Regions from separate parts of the Brevibacillus sp. HB1.2 genome, predicted to be linked through region 1. Evidence: riboswitches for the same ligand, from Rfam matches in the RefSeq annotation. Region 1 holds a riboswitch; each other region holds the start of a gene.
What was found. A riboswitch is a leader RNA that binds a small molecule or an ion and turns the genes downstream of it on or off. The one in region 1 is predicted to bind S-adenosylmethionine.
Positions count from the first base shown of each region.

Region 2: it holds a riboswitch for S-adenosylmethionine, as region 1 does, so the genes downstream of both, HPY28_RS06355 (homoserine dehydrogenase) here and HPY28_RS14700 (BMP family lipoprotein) in region 1, are expected to answer to the same signal.
Region 3: it holds a riboswitch for S-adenosylmethionine, as region 1 does, so the genes downstream of both, metK (methionine adenosyltransferase) here and HPY28_RS14700 (BMP family lipoprotein) in region 1, are expected to answer to the same signal.
Region 4: it holds a riboswitch for S-adenosylmethionine, as region 1 does, so the genes downstream of both, HPY28_RS23855 (methionine ABC transporter ATP-binding protein) here and HPY28_RS14700 (BMP family lipoprotein) in region 1, are expected to answer to the same signal.

Region 1 covers NZ_JABMIU010000005.1:172,628-177,694, forward strand. The annotation lists gene HPY28_RS14695 (methyl-accepting chemotaxis protein) at 1-1,289, shown strand, start outside; SAM riboswitch class I at 1,561-1,683, shown strand; gene HPY28_RS14700 (BMP family lipoprotein) at 1,885-2,913, shown strand; gene HPY28_RS14705 (ABC transporter ATP-binding protein) at 3,052-4,581, shown strand; gene HPY28_RS14710 (ABC transporter permease) at 4,556-5,067, shown strand, end outside.
Region 2 covers NZ_JABMIU010000002.1:303,461-308,527, reverse strand. The annotation lists gene HPY28_RS06375 (Gfo/Idh/MocA family protein) at 1-259, shown strand, start outside; gene HPY28_RS06370 (cyclase family protein) at 281-904, shown strand; gene HPY28_RS06365 (DinB family protein) at 949-1,464, shown strand; gene HPY28_RS06360 (methylated-DNA--[protein]-cysteine S-methyltransferase) at 1,472-1,963, shown strand; cobalamin riboswitch at 1,997-2,200, shown strand; gene HPY28_RS30685 (hypothetical protein) at 2,360-2,494, shown strand; SAM riboswitch class I at 2,589-2,695, shown strand; SAM riboswitch class I at 2,762-2,873, shown strand; gene HPY28_RS06355 (homoserine dehydrogenase) at 2,960-4,225, shown strand; gene HPY28_RS06350 (CapA family protein) at 4,288-5,067, opposite strand, start outside.
Region 3 covers NZ_JABMIU010000005.1:378,935-384,001, forward strand. The annotation lists gene HPY28_RS15575 (S8 family peptidase) at 1-2,151, shown strand, start outside; SAM riboswitch class I at 2,213-2,314, shown strand; gene metK (methionine adenosyltransferase) at 2,448-3,653, shown strand; gene HPY28_RS15585 (polysaccharide deacetylase family protein) at 3,804-4,820, shown strand; gene HPY28_RS15590 (sensor histidine kinase) at 4,817-5,067, shown strand, end outside.
Region 4 covers NZ_JABMIU010000013.1:97,657-102,723, forward strand. The annotation lists gene HPY28_RS23845 (GerAB/ArcD/ProY family transporter) at 1-140, shown strand, start outside; gene HPY28_RS23850 (Ger(x)C family spore germination protein) at 140-1,300, shown strand; SAM riboswitch class I at 1,407-1,523, shown strand; gene HPY28_RS23855 (methionine ABC transporter ATP-binding protein) at 1,625-2,638, shown strand; gene HPY28_RS23860 (methionine ABC transporter permease) at 2,639-3,304, shown strand; gene HPY28_RS23865 (MetQ/NlpA family ABC transporter substrate-binding protein) at 3,364-4,203, shown strand; gene HPY28_RS23870 (peptide ABC transporter substrate-binding protein) at 4,392-5,067, shown strand, end outside.

The DNA.
Region 1 (5,067 bases):
ATGTCATTCGTTATCTGGTAGCAATCGGACTTATGTTTTATGCTATTTCCTTCGATCACTTTACCGATTACCAGGAGGTTACCTTCCTCGCCTTTATCGTCATGGGCTTTTTGGCAGCCTATTTGGACTGGAAGCTGGTAGTTACAGCGGGAATTGCCCAAATCATCGTTACGATTGTTGGATTTTATACGGGAACCTACGAGATTTTCGAAGGTGATTTTTCGGAGCTCAATTTGCTTATGCGTATTGTCACGATTCTCATGATGATGGGAGCCGTCACGTATCTATGTCTCGCCGGACAAGCCTCCTTGCGAAAAGCTGATGACGCAAGGCAGGAAGCGGAAGAGAAGGAGCGCCGTCTGGGAGAAATGCTTTTGAACATCCAGCAAATGACGGAACAGCTGGATCGTACAAGCGATCATGTGCATGAGCATGCGGAAGGTACGAAGCGCAATACAGATGAAATGATGGTGGCCTTTAAGGAAGTCGCTACAGGTATGGAATCGCAGGCGAATTCTACGGTGAAAATCGAAGAAGAGGTTCAATCCATCGACCAGGAAATCGAGGCAGTCACAACACAGACCAACGCAATGAAAACGGAATCGCAACAAAACAACCGTCGTCTGATAGAAAGCGTTCAGATGATGAACGAGCTGTCCTCGCAGATGGAGCAAATAGTGCAGGCAGTCAATGTAGCAGCCTCCACGATTCACCAGCTCAATCGGCAGGCGAACCGTGTAGAGGAAATTGTTGGCGCTATTAATCAGATCGCGACACAAACGAATCTCTTGGCGCTCAATGCGGCGATTGAATCGGCGCGTGCAGGCGAACATGGACGGGGATTTGCTGTTGTAGCGGATGAGGTACGCAAGCTGGCAGAACAAAGCGCGACAGCTACGCAGGAAATTACCGACATTCTGAAATCACTCCACCAGGAAAGTGAGAATGCGGTGCAGCATATGAGCAATGGGGAAACGTCTGTCGCAAAAGGCCAAGAACTGGCCGTGAAAACAGTGGCCTCCATCGAAGCAGTGCGTGCCGGGATGATGGCCTTCCTGCAAGCAGCTGATCAAGTAAGCTCCAGCATGGACCGGGTAAAAGTGCGTTCCGGAGAAGTTGCCATCGAGATGTCGACCATTACAGCCGTAACCGAGGAATCGGTAGCCAACTTAGAAGAGCTGTTTGCGACAGCAGAAAACCAGCATCAAAAAGTACGTGAGATTACGGAAGAGCTGGGCGAGCTGAATACGTTGTCTCATCGTCTCCAGCAAACCTTTCACGTAAATTAAAGGTTGTTTAAAAAGTCGTATTTTGATCACGAAGTAGTTCTGAAAGCTGATTCGGCATCGAAATTGACGTTCACCTTCGAAGTCCGGTGCTCATGTAGGTCTCCTACACTCCGCTCCTCCTTCTTCAGGTTCTCGCCAATTTCTCGATGCTGAAAAGACGACTTTTTAAACTTATATTCACTTTTAGAAGTGTTTGGAATTGAGAAAAAAGAATTGCATTTTCGAACCGTTCTGCTAGAATGAATTCCATTGTAACTAAATATATTCAGCTACCTTATCAAGAGCGGCGGAGGGACTGGCCCGATGATGCCCGGCAACCACTGATCATGTCTATGCATGAACAGAAAGGTGCCAATTCCTGCAAAACCTGTACCATGGTTTTGACAGATGAGGAAGAGAACGGCTACGTACGCAAACTCTTCCTCCGGGAAGAGTTTTTTTGTTGTATTTGTAAAAGGGGAGGGGTAAATAAACGAACGATAAATTAATTTTATAAGATAATATTCGTAAATAGTATTGAAAAAATGGGTAAAAAGCCGTACATTACCTAATAGGATAAAGAAAAACGTAAAGTTCGGATAGGGAGAGATACATCATGAAGAAGTTATTGCTGGCTTTAACGACATTCGCAGTATTGGCAACAGGGTGCTCGACTGGCACAAGCGTACCGGCAGATCAGCCAGGAGGACAAGCAGCAGGACAAGAGGGCGCGGACAAAAAGCGAATTGCCTTGATTTTGCCCGAGAAAATTGGTGTGAACCCGTTCTTTCAACAAATGGATGAGGGTGCAAAGAAAGCCGCACAAGAGCTGGGCGCAGAAGTGAAAACGATTGAATCTACGGACCATGGAGCGATTGAAGAGAATCTGCGCGTGGCTGTTGCAGAAAATTATGATTTGATCATCACTTCTTCCTTTACATCAGAGGATGCATTGAAAAAAGTAGCAACCGAAAATCCTGACCGTAATTTTGCGATTATTGATACCGTAGTGGATTTGCCAAACGTTCGCAGTGTTACCTTCCGCGAGCAGGAAGCGGCTTACCTGGTGGGAGCAGCAGCAGGTCTGGCAACGAAAACGAACAAAGTAGGTATGGTTGTCGCTCTCGATATTCCACAGTTGAAAAAATGGACAGTCGGCTTCGAAGAGGGCTTGAAAGCGACGAATCCAAAGGCAGAACTGATGGTCAACTATGTAGGAAGCTTCACTGACCCGGCAAAAGCGAAGGAATTGGCTTTGCTCCAAGCTTCCAAAGGCGCTGACTTCATTAACGGTGCAGCAGCTGTAGGCGACCTCGGCGTTTTCGAAGCGGCGAAGGAAAAAGGCTTCTTCACAGCAGGTCAGGACGTTGACCGTACGACGATCGATCCAGAGCATATCGTTCTGTCCCAATTGAAAGGGACCGACGCGGCAGCTTATGAAACCGTGAAGAACTTTGTAGAAGGAACGTTCAAACCAGGTGTTGTTGCGTACGGCTTGAAAGAAAAAGGTGTTGGCGTAACCTATGTCACGCACGAAAGCAAAACGCCTCTGAACGCTTTTATTGGACAAGAAGTCGTGGATAAAGTGAAAGCGATCAGTGATGAGATAGTAGCAGGCACCCGCCAAGTACCAGACAAGTTCTAATAAGGTAGTTCGGTGCTGAAAAGCTAACTTTTTGAACAATTATTTAAAGCTTGTGCACAGTGATGGATGTGACCGACTACGGCTGTGTAGTCGGTCTTCCATTTTCATAAAAGGACGTACAGAAATGAGGGAGTGGGAATGACCGATCGCTTGGAAATGAGGGCCATGACCAAGAAGTACGGAGATTTTACCGCCAACGACAAGGTGTCGTTCTCACTGGCAGCAGGAGAAGTCCACGCGATTGTCGGGGAAAATGGAGCGGGCAAAACGACACTGATGCGGATGCTGTACGGGATGGAGCAGCCGACGTCGGGAGAGATCGTGTTAAACGGAAAGCCAGTTGTTTTTCGCGGACCAGAGGACGCGATTCGAAATGGAATCGGGATGGTTCACCAGCACTTTATGCTCTTCGGAGAATTCAGTGTGACTGAAAATATCGTGATCGGCTACGAGCCGAAACAAGCGGGTTTTTTCAAAAGAAATGACGCGGAGGACAAGGTGCGTGCGCTTAGTGAGCAGTATCGCATTCCGATTCATCCGCAGACCAAGGTAGCGAATTGCTCGATTGGGGAACAGCAACGGGTCGAAATTCTTAAGGTCCTGTATCAAGGAGCGGATATTATCGTGCTGGACGAGCCTACCGCTGTACTTACTCCGCTGGAGGTACGCGACCTGCTGCAAACGATTCGAAACCTGGCAGAGAGTGGCAAGAGCGTCATTTTGATTACACATAAGTTGCAGGAAGTCATGGAGGTAGCCGATCGTATTACGGTACTGCGCGGAGGCAAAGTGACGGGAACGGTTTCGCGGAATGAGACAAATGCAGATGATTTGGCAAGATTGATGGTTGGACGTGAATTGCAGGAGCTAGCTGAGCGAGTTCCTCTGGATAAAGGCCCCTTGTTGCAGGTGGAGAATCTCACGGTTCGAGAAAAGCAGACTCTGCTCGATCAAGTCAGCTTTACCGTGCATCACGGGGAAATCGTAGGAATTGCAGGTGTTTCCGGGAATGGTCAATCCGAGCTGCTCCAAGCAATCAGTGGTTTGCGTGCGGCACAGGAGGGTACGGTGCGGTTAGGCGGCAAAGATGTGACGAATAAATCAGTAGCCACCATTCGGGATGCCGGCTTGGCGCATATTCCGGAGGATCGTTACCTGTGGGGAACGGCCAAACTCTCAAGCGTCGAGGAAAATGCGTTGATGGGCTATCAGCGAAAGCCTGCTTACAACCGCCGAGGCGTCGTTTTGCGGGAGAAATTCCGCCAAGTCGTAAAAGGCTGGGTTGAGCAGTTTGCCATCAAGACTGGCTCTCGACAATTGCAGGAGCTGGCAGGGAATCTGTCAGGTGGAAATTTGCAAAAGCTGATCGTAGCAAGGGAGCTGGGACATGAAACCCCGTTTTTGATTGCGGCTGAGCCTACGCGAGGGGTGGATATCGGTGCCATGGAGTACATCCATCAGGCGCTGATTGAAAAGCGCAATCAGGGAGACGGGATCTTGCTCGTCTCCTCCGAGTTGTCCGAAATTCTCGTCTTGTCTGACAGGGTTTTGGTCATGTATAAAGGGCGAATCGCTGGAGAGCTTTCACGCCTGGAGGCAACCGAAGAAAAAATCAGCGTGATCATGGCGGGGGGAAGCATTCATGGCAGCAATCAAAGAACTATCTAAGTCATTGGTTCAGCCGTTCTTGGCTGTCGTCATCGGTTTGTTGACCGGGGCGCTGGTCATTGCTGCAGTTGGCGAATCGATCTTGGGCACCTACCAGGAAATGTGGAAAGGGGCCTTTGGTAGTTTTTATTTCTTTACGTCTACATTAGCGAGAGCCACGCCTATCATGCTGATTGCCTTGGGTCTTTCCCTCGCATTTCGGGCAGGAGTATTCAATCTTGGGGCGGAAGGGCAAATGGTGCTGGGTGCCGTCAGTGCTGCGTTAGTTGCGATCTACTTGCCAGCACCGGGAATGATCAAAATTGTGGCGGGTATTTTCGCAGGGATGGCAGTCGGTGGGTTCTGGGCGTTGTTGCCAGGCTTTATGGAAGCCCGCTTTCGTATTCCGTTGCTCATCTCTACGTTGCTTTTCAACTATATCGCGGTATTGTTTGCGAGCTATCTCGTGACAGAGCCATTCCGGGATCGCTCGGGTTCTGCGGCACT
Region 2 (5,067 bases), on a different contig from region 1:
CACGATGGTGATCGATCGAATCAACCATCTCAAAGAAGTGGACATTCGTTATAGAGACGGACGAATCGAGCAAGTGACAAGGCCGCAGACCCCGAAGACCATGCATTATGAAATTAGGGAGTTCCTACACTTGGCAAGGATAGGGGCAAGACAATCTACAACGAATTCACATGATGTCTCCAAAACGACCATGCAGGTCATGGATGAAGTAAGAAGACAGATGGGAATCGTTTTTCCTGCGGATCATAAAAAACGGTAAGTAAAGGGGAGGGCATTTGGGATGAAAATGTATGATGTAACCGCCACCGTGTACGAAGGAATGACGGTGTATAAAAACAAGCCGGAAAAGCAGCCGAAAATACGTACCGCTACCAATGGCTATGTAACAGAATCGAGAATCGATATGGACCTTCATTCTGGTACCCATGTAGATGCTCCCCTGCACATGGTGAATGCTGGCGATACATTTGAGAGTATTTCATTGGAGAAGCTAGTGGGCAGTTGCAAGGTTCTCGATCTCACAGCGGTAGAGGACAGGATCACTCGCTCCGACTTGGAGAGCTTCGATCTTGAGCGAGGAGATTTTGTCCTGTTTAAAACGAAAAACTCTTTTGAAGAGGCGTTCTCTTTTGAATTCATCTTTCTGTCAGAGGAAGGTGCAGAATATGTAAGTGAGCTGGGGGTACGGGGCATTGGAACCGATGCACTTGGAATCGAACGCAGTCAGGAAGGGCACCCCACCCATAAAAAACTGTTTGCAGCGGGCGTCATTGTCGTGGAAGGCTTGCGGCTAGCGGAGGTCCCCCCAGGCGATTATTTTCTGGTAGCTGCACCACTCAAGCTGATCGGCACGGATGCAGCCCCGGCAAGGGTCCTATTGTTTGAAGGATTACATAACGAATAATGGAGACATCATTTGTCTATCCAAAATGAAGGGGAGGGAAATACATGCTCAGACGACCAAAGCGCGATGAATACGCCGCTTATTTTGACTATTATATTGGGCTTGTACCGGAGGGGGAGCTGCTAACGATCCTTACGCAACAAGGAGAGAGGCAAGTCGCGCTATTTTCGTCACTTGCGCCTGAGCAAATTGATTATCGGTATGCACTAGGCAAATGGACGTTAAAAGAGGTTTTGGGTCATCTCGTCGATACAGAACGCATCATGAGCTATCGCTTACTGAGAATCGCGAGAGGAGACCAGACACCCCTCATCGGTTTTGATGAGAATGCTTTTGTCGAACACGGGTGTTTTCAGCTACGAGACCTCTCTGATTTATTGGAAGAGTATAAGGCTGTACGTGCTTCGACTATCGCGCAAGTCCGAGGAATCTCTCCAGAAGCGTGGTTGCGTACAGGAATTGCCAACGGAAACAAGCTATCTGCAAGGACGTTGGCTTATGTGATTGCAGGACATGAAGCTCACCACAGTACCATTTTGAGAGAGCGGTATTTAGGGTAGGTCTCGTATGGAAAGGATACAGACAATCGATTATGCATCGCCCCTCGGTGTCTTGGAAATCAGTGGGACAGAAGACGGGGTATGTTCTATCCTATTCACAGATCGGGACGAACCCATTTTGCTTGAACATGAAGACAATTGCCACGAGCCTCTCCTCGTTTGCTGGCAACAGCTGGACGAATATTTTTCCGGCAAGAGACAGTCCTTTTCTGTTTCCCTGTGGATGAAAGGGACAGACTTTCAGAAATCAGTCTGGCACACATTGACCACCATTCCCTATGCGCACAAGATTACGTATACGGAGCTAGCCGCGTTGATTGGGAAGGAAAATGCGGTGAGGGCTGTCGGGAATGCCAACGGAAAAAATCGGCTGAACATCATTGTGCCATGCCATAGAATTATAGGAGCAAACGGGAGTCTAACAGGCTATTCGGGTGGCTTGTGGCGAAAGGAATGGCTACTGACCCACGAACAATGTTCGCTAAACAAGGAAGAATAAGGTAAAATTTGAGGAGAGTAGTGAGAAAAGACAATTTCATAGGTGGAAACAGGTTCCTTCGGGCGTAACATTCGCCACAAGGATAATAGGGAAGCTCGGTGCAAATCCGACACGGTCCCGCCACTGTAAGAGGGGAGTCAGCGTCCAACAAGCCACTGGTCTATCAAAATAGACGGGGAAGGCGACGCTAGACGATGAACCCATAGTCAGGAGACCTGCCTGTTTCGACAACACTGATAGACCTACGGGAGATAGGGAGGTGTTAGAGATGGCTTGCGAAAAACAGCGCGTGGACAAGTGCGTCCCTCTTTTTCTGGCATTTTCTAACGATCGTCACGGTCGAGCGGAAAATGTTCTTTTTATTTTGGGCAGGATAAAAGAAGAGGAGGGCGTGCGATGATTCAACTTTTCATTTGCCAATGGTGCGGATATGTCGAGGAAAAAGAGCTGCCTGAGGAAGGTCAGGAGGGTGTGTTTCATTGCACTTGCTGCAGTATGGAAGAGGTAGAAAGCCTGTTCACTCCCAACTGAAAGCCTTGACAAATCAGCTTACAATCAGAAAAGAAAGAATTTTGTTGACGCTTGCCTTGGAATTTCTTAGAATAAAGCTCAACAGCATAAATAGTTCTTATCCAGAGAGGTGGAGGGTCTGGCCCTATGAAGCCCGGCAACCGTTGCATATTGCGACAAGGTGCCAATTCCTGCGAGACGTTTCGTCTCGAAAGATAAGAAGCGGGTTACTCTATTAGTAGATGAACCTTCTTCTTAGCGAAGAAGGTTTTTTTCAATTTCATATTTTCTTTATCCAGAGAGGTGGAGGGACTGGCCCGATGAAGCCCGGCAACCGTCACGCATATTTTGTGACAAGGTGCCAATTCCTGCAGGACATATACGTCCTGGGAGATAAGGAGGGGGAGCATTAGCTACTAACAAGCCTTCTTCTTATCGAAGATGGCTTTTCTTTTTATCTAAAATTCGGGGTATGGGGTGGTCAGGATGAGTGCAGAAGTGGTACGCGTGGGATTATTGGGATTGGGAACAGTGGGTGGAGGCGTAATCAAAACGATCCGTTCGCAACAGGAGAAGCTGGCTTCTCGTCTGGGAAAACGAATTGAGATCGTCAAGGCCTTGGTGCGTGACTCGGAAAAAGAGCGGGCGGTTCATGTCGACCCGGCTTTACTGACAACTGACTTTGAGGAAGTATTGAGAAGCGATGTGGATATCGTGGTGGAGGTCATGGGCGGTGTAGAACCTACCTATGACTACGTCCGTGCTTTGATCGAAAAGGGCTGCCATGTAGTAACTGCCAACAAAGAACTTCTGGCGAAAAAAGGAACAGAGCTAGTCGATTTGGCAAATCAGCATCAAGTACATCTGGCCTATGAAGCGAGTGTGGCAGGGGGCATCCCGATCTTGAGCGTGCTCCGGCAGTTCCTTCGCACGAACGATATCCAAGGTGTTCGCGGTATTCTCAACGGAACAACGAACTTCATTTTGACGAAAATGGAAGCAGAACAGCTCTCTTATCAGGAGGTGCTCAAGCAAGCGCAGGAGTTGGGCTATGCGGAAGCAGACCCTCGTTCGGATGTAGAAGGCTTTGACGCTATGTACAAGTTGTACATCCTGGCACAGCTTGTTTATGGAGAATCGCTGCCGCTAGCAGATGTTGTTCGTAAAGGGATTTCAGATTTATCAGCGGGTCACATTCGGATTGCGAGTGAGCTGGGGTACCGGATCAAGCTCATCGCGCAGGCCTATCAAGCTGAACAAGGAATTCGCCTATCTGTTGAACCAACCATGCTTCCGCTGAGCCATCCGTTGGCGCAAATCCACGACGCGTTTAATGCTGTGCAGCTATCGGGCAACATCGTGGGAGACTTGTTGTTTACAGGAAGAGGGGCAGGAGAGCTCCCTACAGCAAGTGCAGTCGTAGAGGATTTGGCCTATTTATTGACACAGCCATTCACACCTCATCCTACTTGGAAAGAAAAAACGGCTGACAAAGCAGGAGTCACGGTGGATTCGGAGGAACGCGTCCTGTGTTATCTAGAGGGCTCATGTCATACTGCTACGCCAGATCGTGTCTTGTATTTCCTTCAGCAAGCAGGAGTCAACGTGCATAAACTAAAAGTCCAATTCGACTTGGGGGGCGTATTGCGTGCAGGTTTGATCGTGACAGGAATCAGTAAAGAGCACGAGTCCCTATTGAAAAATGATTTTGGCTTAGAAATTCGCTGCTTCCCCATTATCGAATCTACGTAAGTAAGAGGAAAAATAAGAAGAAAAGCCGTATTTCTAGTTACCTGGAAACACGGCTTCTTTTGTCAGGGGGCAATCTCCACCGCTTTTGCGCGCGGCTGTACACGCCCGTCACTTTGTATGTCTACACTCTCAGAAATGGATTCAATACGTTTTAGCAGGGCAGCGCCGTTGCTTTCATTCATGGGTACAGCTTGTCCCAATTCTGCGTGAAACGGAAGCATCGTCAGCTCACAATCACCGCTTTTCGTACAGCTTGCTTGCAGAACCATCGTTTCCCAAGTCTTGGGTTCGCTTGATCGTGTGAAAATGAAATTGCCGAGACTATACGCAATCCATTTGTCATTGTATCGTTCAAAGCCTTGAAGTACGTGGGGATGACCGCCGACAATCAAATCTGCACCAGCATCGATGTAGGCACGAGACAACTCTTCTTGATGATCGACAGGATAATCGGAGCGTTCCTTTCCCCAGTGCGCAATCACCACGACGAGATCCGCTTGGTTGTTCGCATTTTGGATCGCTTTCACTGCTAGCGTAGGATCATAGGAAGCGGCCATACCTGGCTGGGAATCCCCTGCAAACCAGCTTGTTTCGGGAATGACCCTGCTGAAGCCGAGAATCGCGATCTTGATGCCGTTCTTTTCTATGAATACAGGGGAATAGGCACGGTTGGCATCCTTTCCGGCGCCGACGTATTCAATCCGGTTCTTGTCCAAAGCGTCAAAGGTATCGAGCAATCCCGGAACTCCTTGATCCATGGAGTGATTATTGGCGAGATTCACCACATCAATCCCTGCGTTTTTCATGGCAGGAACAGCAAGTGGCGATGACTTGTAGACATA
Region 3 (5,067 bases), 210 kb from region 1:
GAACTGATTGCAAAAGGTATCAATGTAGCCTTGGATCGTGGTTCCAAAGTTATTGTGATGTCCTTTAGCAGTATGGCTTACTCCAAGTCGTTGGCAGCTGCTGTACAACGTGCGGAGAGAAGTGGAGCCGTTTTGGTTGCAGCAAGTGGTAATGAAAGTAGCCGTGTGGCGTATCCAGCTGCCTATCCAACAGTCGTAGCGGTAGGGGCTGTGAGGAGTAACAATGAAGTCTTGTCTCAGGCAAATACGGGGCCGGAACTGAATTTGGTGGCTCCTGGGTTGAATGTATACACAACGAAGCTAGGGGGAAAATACGGCTCGTTTAGTGGTACTTCAGCAGCGGCACCGCAAGTAGCTGGTGCAGCCGCGCTCATTCTCGCTCGGCACCCTAATCTCAGTCCATTTGATGTGAGGCAATTGCTTTATCAAACGGCTACTGACTTGGGGGAGAAAGGATGGGATCGGAAGACTGGATACGGCTTGTTAGATGTCAACAAAGCAGTGAAAACGGCACTTTCTTACGACTTTTTAGAACCGAATGATTCTCCTTCCAAAGCGAAGGCGTTTCCGATTGAGTCACAAATACGCGGCAATTTGGGTCCAAAAGATACCGTAGATTGGCTGAAGATGGACATCCCTTACGATGGAAAGGTTAGCTTTACGGCTACAGTAACATCGGGTATTTCTTCGGCGGTGGCTGCTACCTTTTACCCTGAGAATCGTCAACCGATTACACAGTACTTCGGGAATGGCGATACGATAACGGTCCCGGTCAAGGCAGGAAGTATGAACATCCGCTTAATGCGCAATGGAGGCGTCAACAATGCTTTTAACTACGTGTTGACGAGTAAATTTACGATCAACCCTGACCGAAATGAACCGAACGATACACAAGAAACGGCCAGACCGCTTGTAGGGAACCAAATCAGTGTAACAGGCAATTTTCATGATGAAGGCGATCAGGATTGGTTCTCTTACTATGTTCGCGAGTACGGGCATTTAGATGTCACTGTAAGCCCTGACAACAAGAGAGTGGATCTGTTGCTGGGTCTTGGCAAACAAGCGCCTGGTCAAAAAGCAGTAGTCTGGGATCCTCTATACGATAATGGGACAAGGGACAATCCGACAGAGCGGGTCAGTAAAGAGGTGTCCCCGGGTAAATATTACATCCGTGTGAGCGAGTATTCGCGGAATGCAGTCAATGGCGAATACCAGCTGGATTTGGGGTACACACCAGTTAAAAAAGACTTCAATGAGCCGAATGACACCTATCAAAAAGCGTCTCCGTTAAGCGGTGGGACAGTGATGTCAGGAACAATTCCGACAGCAGCTGATCCCGACTGGTTCCAATTTACTGTCAATAGCGAATCATATGTGACATTCCGAGCGCCGTATATTCCTGTGGATAGTGGCTTTCGTTTCGCACTCTACAGCGATCGAAACATGAACTATGCGCTTGCTTCGACGAACGAGGTAGCCGAGCTTTCCAATAGTGGGAATGAAGTTATCGGTTTGCGCTTGCAGCCAGGAAAATACTATGTACGTCTCAATAGTGGTACTTCGTTCAAATATGATTCGTACCGACTCACGGTGACGCAGCAGAAATTGATAGCGGGCTATCGCGATATTTCGGACCACTGGGCGCGCTCAGAGATCGTCAGACTTAGCTCTCGCGATATTGTAAATGGATTCAATGATGCTTCGTTCAAGCCGAATCAGGCAGTGACCCGTGCAGAGTTTGCGACGATGCTGCTTAAATCGATGCGTGCGACCGGTTCCAAGGTAGCGACTACCTATACAGGAAACACGACCTTCCGGGATATGAAAAAGCGGCACTGGGCGTATCACAACCTAGGTGTAGCCTATCAATTAGGAATTTTGAAAGGGTACCCGAAGAATGAAATGAAGCCGGATCAGCCGATATCGCGTGCAGAGATGGCGGTCATGATCGCACGGGCACGTGATGTTTTAATGTATAACCGTGGTACCTCGAATTATCAGGATGTGCCAACGAGTCATTGGGCTTCTCCTGCCATTGAAGCTTTGACATCTAGAAAGTGGCTCAGTGGTTACGGTTCTTCCTTTAAACCGAATGGAAGGGCAACTCGTGCAGAGGTAGTAGTGGTACTTTCTAAGGCCTATCAAATATAAGTAAAATTTTTCCTATTGACATCTCTGAAAAAAACAATTATTCTATTATCCGTAATGGATACTCTTATCCAGAGCAGGCGGAGGGACTGGCCCTATGAAGCCCGGCAACCGATCTAGAGCGGTGCTAACCAGCAGAACGGACATCTGTTCTGGCCGATAAGAGGATGAAGGAAGCAAAAAACGCTCAAACCTTTTCCTCCTAAAAAATGGAAAGGGTTTTTTATTTGCGTTTACGTAGATAAAATCCTGACTCGGCTACCACACTATTTGTATGAGGTCAAAGGAGGTATTTTCTCATGGCTTTGCAAAAAGGTCGTCGTCTGTTTACATCCGAATCTGTAACCGAAGGACATCCGGATAAAATTTGTGACCAAATTTCCGACTCCATCTTGGATGCGATCCTGTCCAAAGATCCAAACGCTCGCGTAGCTTGCGAAACTTCCGTAACTACTGGTTTGGTTCTCGTAGCAGGTGAAATCACTACAAACACTTATGTAGATATCCAAAAGCTCGTTCGTGAAACCATTCGTGAAATCGGTTATGACCGTGCGAAATTCGGTTTTGACGCTGACACTTGCGGTGTTATTACTGCAATTGGCGAGCAGTCCGCTGACATTGCACTTGGTGTAGACCAAGCATTGGAAGCACGCGAAGGCAAAATGACTGACGCTGAGATCGAAGCAATTGGTGCTGGTGACCAAGGTTTGATGTTTGGTTTTGCTTGCAATGAAACACCTGAGCTGATGCCACTTCCAATCAGCATGTCCCACCAATTGGCTCGTCGTCTGACTGAAGTACGTAAAAACGGAACACTTGCTTACCTCCGTCCTGACGGAAAAACACAAGTAACCGTTGAGTACGATGGCGACAAACCAGTTCGTATCGATACAATTGTTATTTCTACCCAACATGCTCCTGAAACAACTTTGGAGCAAATCAAGCAAGATCTGGTTGAACACGTAATCAAACCAGTTGTTCCAGCTGAACTGTTGGACGCTGAAACCAAATACTTCATCAACCCAACTGGCCGTTTCGTAATTGGCGGACCACAAGGGGATGCTGGCTTGACTGGCCGCAAAATCATCGTAGATACTTACGGCGGTTATGCTCGTCATGGCGGCGGTGCGTTCTCCGGTAAAGATCCGACAAAAGTTGACCGTTCCGGTGCATACGCAGCTCGTTATGTAGCGAAAAACATCGTGGCTGCTGGCCTCGCAGACAAATGCGAAGTACAAGTTGCTTACGCAATTGGTGTAGCGCAACCAGTTTCTATTGCAGTAGATACATTCGGCACAGGTACGATTTCCGAAGAAGCTCTGGTGAAATTGGTTCGCAAACACTTCGACCTGCGTCCTGCTGGTATCATCAAGCAGCTCGACCTGCGTCGTCCTATCTACAAACAAACAGCTGCATATGGCCACTTCGGACGCAATGACCTGAATGTTCCTTGGGAGCAAACAGACAAGGCAGAAATCCTGAAGCAAGAGGCTGCTCAACTGTAATATCATGAATGACATAAAAAGAGCCTGGTGTTGCTACTGGGCTCTTTTTCATTTTAGGAGCAAAGTCATCCAATTATTGGGCCAATTGTTGCACAGGAATTTGTAGGACTGTGTCGAATCTCCTAGTGAGGAAGTAGAGGAGGGGTTTTTTTGCCGAACAGAAGGCTCTTCCTGATCGTGTTTCTTACTTTTTTGTTTTTTGCAGTGGCTATTGGGTTGTTAGGCGAATCTTTTCTGGAAAAAAAGAATAAACAAGAAGTGCAACCTTTTCCCCAAGTGGATACGTCTATAAGCATAAGTGAGACAAAAAATGCTGAGCCAAACGTCACACTAATTGAAGAAGCAGCGGTTCAAACGAAAAAGTGGTATAACAATCAGGTTGTGGTTTTGACGTACCATCATGTCACGGATCAATCGAATCAGCGGTATGTCATAGCTCCTGATCAATTTGCCCGACACATGAAATTTTTGCATGATAACGACCTGAATCCGATTTCGTTGGATGAGTTCCTGCGATTTATGGAGACGGGTACCTTACCGACTGAGAATGCTGTTTTGATTACGTTTGACGATGGGTATGAGAGTTACTACACAGAAGCATTTCCGATCTTACGTACATACGGCTACCCTTCAGTGAACTTCGCGATTGCGGGGCGCTTAAGAGATGTAGCTGATCGAAAACGGGAGAATATGACGCCACCACTTACGCGTCAACAGGTTAACGAAATGATTCATTCGGGGCTGGTTACAATCGGTTCCCATACGTACAGTCTGCATGAAGAGGAAGAACGAAATAAGTGGGGCGATCTTGGCCCAGAAACAGCTCCGGTCTATCTGAAAGACTTGCAGCGTTTAGAGGAAGAAAAAGAGTACAGGGACCGACTCTATGTGGATTTCAGTATATCTCGCGTTAGTTTAAGCGAATGGATGAAGCAAGAGATCCAAGTCATCTCGTTGCCATTCGGCTACACAAGTCCAGTCGTACTGGAGACAGCTCGTCAAGCTGGCTACCGCTATGTATTTACATCCAATCGTGGATTCGTAAAACAGGGAACAGATCCGTTTGCCATTCCACGCAATGACATGGGACTGCGAGATGTTGAAGAAGAGCACCTCCAACAGTTGTTCACGAAGGCTAAAAATGAGTTTGAAGGAGAGCAATCATGAACAAAGCGATAGACATCAGCGTGCTGGACGGGGTGATCAAGCGAACGATTGAAACCGTAGAAACGAGTAAAACCCAAATATTTGATATAGCTGAAAACGCCAGACAGCATGGCAACTCATTGAAGTTTGATTTACATGAACTTCGACAAGAAATTTCCAAAGTGATTCAAAAAGTCGATGCACTTGAACTGGCGTATCGCAAATCGCGCAACAAGCTCGTGTTGGTCAGTCGTAATTTTCATATGTA
Region 4 (5,067 bases), on a different contig from region 1:
AGATGAATATGATCAATGATTGGTATGGGAAAACGAGTATGTATGTTGCATTCCTGTACCCCTATTTTTTGTACATCATGGTTCTGCTAAAGCAGCGAACGCAACCGGCGAAATCGACGAGCAAAGGGGAAAGTGCCTGATGCGACATGATCGAAAATACGCGATGCCCTTGTTGAAGCGGTTTTTGGCGCTGTGGTGTTCGGGCATCTTGATTGTAACAGGCTGCTCGGATCGGCAAATTTTCGATGAAACAGGACTTGCAACGGCTGTCGGCTATGATCTGTTAAAAGATGGCAAAATTCGCGGGACGTCTGTCATGCCTTCCATTAATCCAGAGGCAAGGCATAAGATACAGATCTTATCAGCCACAGGGGAAACCAGCAAAGGAATCCGGGATAAGATGAATTTGCAATCAGACAAAAGAGTATTGGGTGGGCAAATTCGTGTTGCCCTCTACAGTGAAAACTTTGCTAAGCAGGGACTTGGCAGCATCATTGACACGTTGTATCGGGACTCGTCCCTTTCTAGCAGGATTTATCTTTGTGTGTTTGCAGGCGAAACATATGATATGCTGACGTATCCTTATTCAGAACAAGGGAATATTGGAATCTACCTGTATCGTTTGATTGAGCAAAATATCCGTGGGGAAAAAATTCCTTCTTCGACCATGCATGAGTTTTTCCGGGCTTACTATGAAAAAGGGATCGACCCGGTCATGCCGTACATAGAAAGAAAGGGAGATGAACTGAAAATCAAAGGCATCGCCTTATTCAAAGGTGATCGTTATGTGTCATGGGTTACACCCAAGGAAGCCTTTCTACTCAAACTTATCCACGGAAAGTTCCGCATCGGCAGCTATGATACTTCTGTTCCTACTGCTATTTTTGGGGAGTCACCCAAAAACCACAACAGCAAAAAAGACCAGGTGCAGCTCGTTTTCGATACAATTTCTAGCCATTCGAAAATCAAATTAAGCCAAATATCCCCACCAATCTTCGATATTCATGTCAAGTTGCATGCCCGAATTTTGGAGTTAACCATCCCGCTAAAGCTAGAAAATGCCAAGTTGCTGAAAATTATGGAACATGGCCTGGAGAAAGAGCTTGAAAAAGAATTGCATAAACTGATAAGCAAACTGAAGAGCCTCGATGTTGACCCAATTGGCTTCGGCTCTATCTATCGTTCAGAGAAAAGAGGAATGGCCAACATGACGCAGGCTGAATGGCGAAAGATGTTTCAGGATGCAACGTTTCGCTTCCACGTAAAGTCAAAAATCATCCGCAACGGCGTCATGGATTAAAAAACTTTTCCTTCTATTACTATTGACGTGATATTTCCGAAAAGGATATAATCCGTTTTGTATCATCATGAAATAGAAAAGACGAACATAATATACGTAGATATCTTTCTTATCAAGAGAGGCGGAGGGACAGGCCCTATGAAGCCCGGCAGCCGGTTCATTTTCGGATGAACGTCGCGGTGCCAATTCCTACAAGATTGTTTGGATCTTGTATAGATGAGAAGGGTGGATGCGAACGTATAACATTGCGTTGCAGCCCCTTTTTCGTTTATGAAAAAAGGGGTTTTCTGATTTTATTTAGATTGTGGTCGGGAGGTGGATGCGTTGATCCAACTGCGTCATTTGCATAAAAGCTATCAAGTACAAGGGAAAACCATCCCAGCGTTAACGGGGATCGACCTTTCCATAGAGCAAGGAGAAATATACGGGATTATCGGACACTCTGGTGCAGGGAAAAGTACGTTGATCCGATGCATCAATTTGCTGGAGCGTCCAACTTCAGGGGAAGTTATTGTGGACGGCGTCGATTTGACAAAGCTGGATGAAGGGAAGCTGCAAGAAAAGCGCCGCTCAATCGGCATGATTTTTCAGCACTTCAACTTGCTGTCTTCTTCGACAGTCGGCGAAAATGTCGCTTTTCCGCTCAAGCTGGCAAAGCGTCCGAAGGCAGAGATTGATAAGAAAGTGAACGAGCTGCTAAAGCTGGTTGGCTTGGAGGCACATAAGGACAAATATCCGTCCCAACTGTCTGGCGGACAGAAGCAGCGTGTAGGGATTGCTCGGGCGCTCGCGAATGATCCAAAAGTGCTGCTCTGTGACGAAGCTACATCGGCTCTCGATCCGCAGACGACGAACTCCATTCTGGCACTCCTCTTGGACATCAACCGTAAGCTGGGCTTGACCATTGTGTTGATTACCCACGAGATGCACGTCATTCGCTCCATTTGTGATCGTGTTGGCGTCATTGATGGAGGAAAGATCGTCGAGTCGGGTAACGTACTGGATGTATTCCTTCGTCCGCAGCATCTAACGACACAAGAATTCGTGGAACAAGTAGCGGATTCTACAGAGCTGCGTGAAGCAGTCGCGCACGAAAAGGCCTCGGGGAACCGCACGATTGCTCGTGTCACCTTCCTCGGAGAAAAAACGTACCAGCCGATCCTGTTCCAAACGATGCAAGAGACCGGTACGGTATTCAGCATTTTGCAGGGAACAATCTCCCGCATGAAGGATACACCGTATGGTCAGTTGGTGATCGAGCTGGAAGGCGATGTCGCACAGAATCAAAAGACCATTGAGACGCTGCGCCAACGTGGCTTGGAAGTAGAGGTGATATAAATGGACTGGACATTCGAAAATGTGGATTGGGCTGAAATCGGCGTAGGCACGATGGATACGCTCACGATGCTCGGCTTTTCCACCCTGTTTACCGTCCTGATTGGTTTGCCGCTGGGAATCATTCTATTTTTGACCTCACGCGGACAGCTTCTGCAAAACCGCACTTTTTATTCGATCGCATCATTCGTTGTCAACGTATTGCGTTCGGTACCGTTTATCATTTTGATGATTTTGCTGATTCCTGTGACGAAAATGATCGTAGGAACCTCACTCGGCGTACTGGGTGCTATTCCGCCACTCGTATTTGGTGCCGCTCCGTTTTTCGCACGGTTGGTGGAAACCTCTCTGCGTGAGATTGATAAAGGCGTGATTGAGGCCGCACAATCCATGGGAGCTTCCAATTGGCAGATCGTCTGGAATGTCCTTTTGCCAGAGTCTAGATCAGGCCTGATCGCGGGTATTACGATCACGACGGTTACGTTGGTATCCTACACTGCAATGTCTGGGGTAATTGGCGGTGGTGGTCTGGGTGACTTGGCGATCCGATACGGTTATCAACGTTTCCAAACCGATGTCATGATTGTGACTGTTGTTATTTTGCTGGTGATGGTACAGATCTTACAATCGCTGGGGGACCGTCTGGTTCTCAAGTTCAGCCGTAAGTAGGATTTTTCCATAAAAGTTATCAAAGAATAAGACAAATACATGCAAGGGGGAAATCATTCATGAAAAAGCTAGTCGTATCTGTACTTTCTACTGTGTTGGCATTTTCTTTGGCAGCTTGCGGAGGCAAAACCGAAACTGCACCTGCTCCAGCTGAAGGTGGTGCACAAGGCGGACAACAGGAAGTAACATTGAAGGTAGGCGCTTCTCCCGTTCCACATGCAGCAATCTTGAAATTCGTTCAACCAAAACTGAAAGAACAAGGCGTGAACCTGGAAATCAAAGAGTTCACCGATTACGTACAACCTAACGTTCAAGTGAACGAGAAACAACTCGACGCAAACTTCTTCCAGCACAAGCCTTACCTGGAAGACTTCAATAAAGGACAAAACATGAACCTGGTGCCAGTAGTGGCTGTACACATCGAGCCATTCGGCGCTTACAGCAAAAAAGTGAAATCAGTGGATGAATTAGCTGATGGCGCAACTATCGCGCTGCCAAACGATCCAACAAACAGTGGTCGCGCACTCGCACTCTTGGAGAAAAACGGCGTGATCAAGCTGAAAGAAGGCGCTGGCATCAGCGGTACAGTGAAAGACGTTGTTGAGAACAAGAAAAACCTGAAGTTCAAAGAAGTAGAAGCAGCGATGTTGCCACGCGTTCTGGAAGAAGTAGATCTGGCGTTGATCAACACCAACTATGCGTTGGAAGCAAAACTTGTTCCAACCAAAGACGCTCTGTTTATTGAAGATAAAGATACTCCATACGCAAACTTCTTGGTAGCTCGTCCTGACAACAAGGATTCCGAAGCAATGCAAAAGCTGGCAAAAGAACTGAACTCACCTGAAGTGAAAAAGTTCATTGAAGATGAATACAAAGGCGCGATTATTCCAGCGTTCTAAATCAACAAATAATTGATCGATCAACGAAACCCAACTGGCCGAAAAGCTGGTTGGGTTTTACTTTTATTTATAATGTAGTGAATTTTCATAAAATTAAATTAAATCTATAGCAACCCTGTTTTCAACCCAATTCCCGTCGAGTATATTGTGTTTGAAATGAGAAAATATAGATAAGGGGGAATTTTCTGATGAAAAGAAATCTCAAGTTGTTTCTTGGCGCGATGCTGGTCGCCGGAAGCTTGTTAGCTGGATGCTCCACGAGTACGCAGCCATCAACGACAACCCCTCCAACTGAGGGAACCGCGGCGCCAGCTGAAAAGTCTGCAAATGCAAAGCCGCAATTATTTCGGGCGAACATTATGAGTGAGCCTGCGACAGCGGACCCTGGTCTTGCGAAGGATGCCACTGCGGGAGCGATCGTTCGTGCTACGTTTGATGGCTTGACTCGCTTTGATGCAAACGCAAAGCCAGTGAATTCAGTAGCATCCGATGTGAAAATCTCGGATGACAAACTGGTGTATACGTTCACGCTCCGCGACTCCAAATGGAGCAATGGTGATCCAGTCACTGCCCATGACTTCGTGTATGCATGGAAGCGTGCACTCGGCAAGACTTTTGGGGCTGAGTATGCTTATCAGCTGTACTACATTAAAAATGCGCAGCTGATTCACAAAGGCCAGGCGAAGCCCGACGAACTCGGTGCGAAGGCAATCGATGACAAAACACTGGAAGTCACACTTGAGAATCCAACGCCTTACTTCCTGGAGCTGACGGCTTTCTACACGTACTACCCGGTTAACCAAAAAGTAGTGGAGGCCAATCCAAAATGGGCAAACGAAGCGGCGACGCACGTAAGCAACGGTC